2 regions of the Streptomyces sp. NPDC086777 genome follow, and region 1 is predicted to be linked to the other one. Evidence: riboswitches for the same ligand, from Rfam matches in the RefSeq annotation. Region 1 holds a riboswitch; the other holds the start of a gene.
The links. A riboswitch is a leader RNA that binds a small molecule or an ion and turns the genes downstream of it on or off. The one in region 1 is predicted to bind glycine.
Positions count from the first base shown of each region.

Region 1 (2,384 bases):
TGTAACGCAGCTGCTGGGGGTTGCTCATGGCCTGAATTCTCCTGTACGCGGGGAAGTGCTGGTGAGGGGGGACTGCTGGAAACGTGCGTGACCAGCGGCGCTGTGCGCCAGGTCACGCCCAGTGGCTGCTGCCGACGGCTGCGGGGGCGGTTACTTCCGGCGCTTGTAGAACGGCAGCGGCACGACCTCGTACGGCTCGTGACTGCCCCGGATGTCCACGCCGACGCCCGCCGTGCCCGGCGCCGAGTGCGCCGCGTCGACGTACGCCATGGCGATCGGCCTGCCCAGGGTGGGGGAGGGGGCGCCCGAGGTGACCTCGCCGATCACCTCGCCACCGGAGACCACCGGGTATCCGGCGCGCGGCACCCGGCGGCCCTCGGCGACCAGGCCGACGAGCACCCGCGGCGGGTTCTGCTCGGCGCGGGCGGCGGCCTCGGCGAGCGAGGCGCGCCCCACGAAGTCGCCCTCCTTCTCGAACTTCACCACCCGGCCGAGCCCGGCGTCGAAGGGGGTGAGCGAGGTGGTGAGCTCGTGCCCGTACAGCGGCATGCCCGCCTCCAGGCGCAGCGTGTCCCGGCAGGACAGCCCGCACGGCACCAGGCCCACCGGCTCACCCGCCTTGGTCAGCGCCTGCCACAGCTCCACCGCGTGCTCCGGCTTCACGAACAGCTCGAAGCCGTCCTCGCCGGTGTAGCCGGTGCGCGCGATCAGCGCCGGGACGCCGGCGACGGTGCCGGGCAGCCCGGCGTAGTACTTCAGGCCGTCCAGGTCGGCGTCGGTGAGGGACGCGAGGATGCCGGGGGACTCCGGGCCCTGGACGGCGAGCAGCGCGTAGGCGTCCCGGTCGTCGCGGACCTCGGCGTCGAAACCGGCGGAGCGCTCCACGAGCGCGTCGAGGACCACCTGGGCGTTGGAGGCGTTGGCGACGACCAGGTACTCGGTCTCGGCGAGCCGGTAGACGATCAGGTCGTCCAGGATGCCGCCGTCGGCCCGGCAGATCATGGTGTAGCGGGCCCGGCCGACGCCCACGGAGGCGATGTTGCCGACCAGGGCGTGGTTCAGCAGGGCGGCGGCCTGCGGGCCGGTCACGGTGATCTCGCCCATGTGGGAGAGGTCGAAGAGCCCGGCCCTGGTCCGCACGGCGACGTGCTCGTCGCGCTCGGAGCCGTAGCGCAGGGGCATGTCCCAGCCGGCGAAGTCGGTCATGGTCGCGCCGAGCGAGCGGTGCAGGGCATCGAGCGCGGTACGGCGGGGTGCGGCGGAATCGGTACTGCTCATCGGTCGGTCGTCTCCCGGTGGTTCCAAGGGCATGACAGGCGAGGGCTGTCCTCCCCATCTGTCATCGGAACCTGAGAGGTTCGCCCTGACCACGGACGTGATCACGGCTTGCACCTTGGGTGGAGCCACTGACACAGCGGCCCGCTTTTCAGATGTGCCTCGCCCGCGCGGTAACGGGGCCTGAGAGATTCAAGGGAGGGACTTGCTCCTTCGGCGCCCCAGCGAAGACGGCTGGGGACTCTCCCGCGCGGATTCAAGCGGCCGGTATGCAGTTGGCGCGGACATCATTGCACGCCGCCCGGGGCCGTGGCAGGCCGGACCTGTCCCGCACCTTTGTGACCGGCTTGTGGCAGGACGTGAACGGAACCGCGAGACACCGTGCATTACCTTCTCTTTACATTATGTGGGGAAAACCTTTCCTGAACCCCCAGGGAGGACGGTCACGGTGACAAGGACCACGGCGACCACGGCATACGCGACGACGACGGGCATCGCCCTGCCCCAGCAGCCGGCGGCCCCGGCCCGCGAGCGGTGCGGCGAGCTCTCCGCACCGGTCGTCCGCGACCTGCGCGACCGCGCCGGGCACAGCCCGCACGCACTGCTCTTCGGCCCCCGGGACCTGGTCGTGGTCACCGGGCTGCCCGGCAGCGGCAAGTCCACCCTGATGCACCGCACCGTGCAGGGCATCCGCATCGACTCCCAGGACACCCGCGACCGCTGGGACGCCCGCCTGGCCCGGCTCCTGCCCTACGCCGCCTACCGCCCGCTGGTCCGCCTCGCCCACTACGGCGGGCTGCGCCGGGCCCTCGGCACCGGGGAGGGCGTGGTCGTGCACGACTGCGGGACCCAGGCCTGGGTGCGCGACTGGCTGGCCCGGGAGGCCCGCCGCCGCGGCGGCACCTTGCACCTGCTGCTCCTCGACGTCACGCCGGGCACGGCGCTGGACGGCCAGCGCGAGCGCGGGCGGGGCGTCTCCCGGTACGCCTTCCTGCGCCACCGCAGGGCGGCCGGCCGGCTGCTGCGCGCGGCGGAGAAGGGGCGGCTGCCCGAGGGCGTCGGCTCGGCGGTCCTCCTCGACCGGGCCGCCGCGGATGTACTGCGCCGGA
Region 1 is NZ_JBFBJI010000033.1:66,209-68,592, forward strand. It holds gene gcvH (glycine cleavage system protein GcvH) at 1-28, opposite strand, end outside; gene gcvT (glycine cleavage system aminomethyltransferase GcvT) at 151-1,278, opposite strand; glycine riboswitch at 1,437-1,534, opposite strand; gene AB0472_RS34795 (AAA family ATPase) at 1,724-2,384, shown strand, end outside.

Region 2 (2,384 bases), on a different contig from region 1:
CCGCGGTCCAGCGCGTAGTCCCGGTCCGCGAGCCTGCGCAGGTAGCGGAGCATCGCGGTCTCGGAGCGGTGCTGCTGGAAGACGGGGTGGGTCAGGTAGCCGTCGGTGCGCAGGACCGACTCGGGCAGCGTGTCCGCCACGACGGCGTCCAGGGCCTCGACGTCGCCCTCGACACCGAAGGCCGTCCACACGGCGCTCAGCTGGGCGCGGGTGGTGGTCTCGTCGCAGGCCATGGAGACGTGGTCGGCGTCGACGAGCCGCAGGTTGACACCGGCCTCGCGGGCGGCGGCGACGATCCCGGCGGCCTTGCCGGGCACGCGCGCGGTGAGGGTGTCGAAGTAGGAGCCGTGCACGATCTCGACACCGCCGGCGGTGAGCCCCGCGGCGAGGATCGTGGCGTAGCGGTGGGTCCGCTGGGCGATGCCCCTGAGTCCCTCGGGCCCGTGGTAGACGGCGTACATGCCGGCCATCACGGCGAGCAGCACCTGCGCGGTGCAGATGTTGCTGGTGGCCTTCTCCCGCCGGATGTGCTGCTCGCGGGTCTGCAGCGCCAGCCGGTACGCCTTGTTCCCGTCGGCGTCCACGGAGACACCCACGAGCCGCCCGGGCAGGCTGCGCGCGAACTTCTCACGGACCGCCATGTAACCGGCGTGCGGGCCGCCGAAGCCCATCGGGACACCGAACCGCTGGGTGGTGCCGACGGCGATGTCCGCCCCGAGCTCGCCCGGCGAGGTCAGCAGGGTCAGCGCGAGCAGGTCGGCCGCGACGGTGACGACCGCGCCCGCTTCGTGCGCCTGCTCGACGACCGCCTTGATGTCGCGTACGGCACCGGAGGCGCCGGGATACTGGACGAGGACCCCGCTGATCTCGCGGCCGGCGAGCTCCGCCGGAATACCGTCGCCGAGGTCGGCGACGACGACCTCCACGCCCGTCGGCTCGGCGCGGGTCCGGATCACGGCGATGGTCTGCGGCAGCGCGTCCGCGTCGACGACGAAGACGCCCTTCTTGTTCTTGCCCATGCGCAGCGACAGGGCCATGGCCTCGGCGGCCGCCGTGCCCTCGTCGAGCAGCGAGGCCCCGGAGGTGGGCAGCCCGGTGAGGTCGGCGACCACGGTCTGGAAGTTCAGCAGCGCTTCCAGGCGGCCCTGGGAGATCTCCGGCTGGTACGGGGTGTAGGCCGTGTACCAGGCGGGGTTCTCCATCACGTTGCGCAGGATGACGGGCGGCGTGAAGGTGCCGTAGTACCCCAGGCCGATCATCGAGTCGAGCACCTGGTTACGGTCGGCCAGGGACCGCAGCTCGGCCAGCACCTGGGCCTCGGTGCGGGCGCCCGGCAGGTCGAGCCGGTCGGCGTTCTTGATCACGTCCGGCACGGCGGCGGCGGTCAGCTCGTCGAGCGAGCCGTAGCCGACCTGGGCGAGCATCTTGGCCCGGGCCTCGAGATCGGGGCCGATATGGCGCTGCTCGAAGGGAATCCCCTGCTCGAGTTCGGAGAGGGAGATGCGCTGGGCGGTCATTGCGGAGGCCTCCTGGTCTGACGCGACCTTCGGGGGGTACCCCGGCACGGGTACCCCGACGGCCTCCCCCTCTGTCATCGGACCTGAGAGCTTCGCCGGTGTGTCCTTGCGGACCACCGGCTTGCACCGTCGGTGAGAGCGGACACCGTCGACGTCCGCCCTGCTTTCCAGAGTGACCTCGTCCGTGCGGTACGTGAGCCTGAGAGATTCCGGGGAGGATTTGCTCCTTCGGCGCCTCCGGTTTCCCGGAGGACTCTCCCGCACGGGGTCAGCAGCCGCTTGCCAGCCTACCAGCGGGGGCAACACCGGAGCCTTCGAGTGGCCGCCTCCTTCAATGTGCTCTTTTGTAGTGCTTACGGATGAGTTGCGACCAAGTGGAGGGCCCGTGCAGACCGACATCGATCCGCGCAACCTGATCGGCCGCAAGGCGTGCGACCGCAACGGCACGAAGATCGGCACGATCGACGAGGTGTACCTCGACGACGCGACGGGTGTGCCGGAGTGGGCGGCCATACGCACCGGCCTGTTCTCCAGGGACGCCTTCGTCCCCCTGGAGCCCAGCGAACTGGTCGAGGGCACCCTTCAGGTCCCCTTCGACCGCGCCCTGATCAAAGACGCCCCCGACTTCGGCGTGGGCCGCCACCTCTCCCCGGAACAGGAGCTCCAGCTCTACCACCACTACGGCCTGGACACGGCTCCCCCGCCCCCCTCCCGCCCGGACCACGACTTCGGCAAACTGGCGGGAACGGAGGACGCGGGGTCGTGACACCGACGGCACGTGCGGGCCGGTGGGGGCTGATCGCGCAGTTCGCCGCGCCCCTAAAAAAACATGGCTGCGGGCAGTCGTGCCGCTGGAGCGGCACGGGT
Region 2 is NZ_JBFBJI010000068.1:14,902-17,285, forward strand. It holds gene gcvP (aminomethyl-transferring glycine dehydrogenase) at 1-1,517, opposite strand, end outside; glycine riboswitch at 1,695-1,788, opposite strand; gene AB0472_RS44570 (PRC-barrel domain-containing protein) at 1,903-2,283, shown strand.
Region 2: it holds a riboswitch for glycine, as region 1 does, so the genes downstream of both, gcvP (aminomethyl-transferring glycine dehydrogenase) here and gcvT (glycine cleavage system aminomethyltransferase GcvT) in region 1, are expected to answer to the same signal.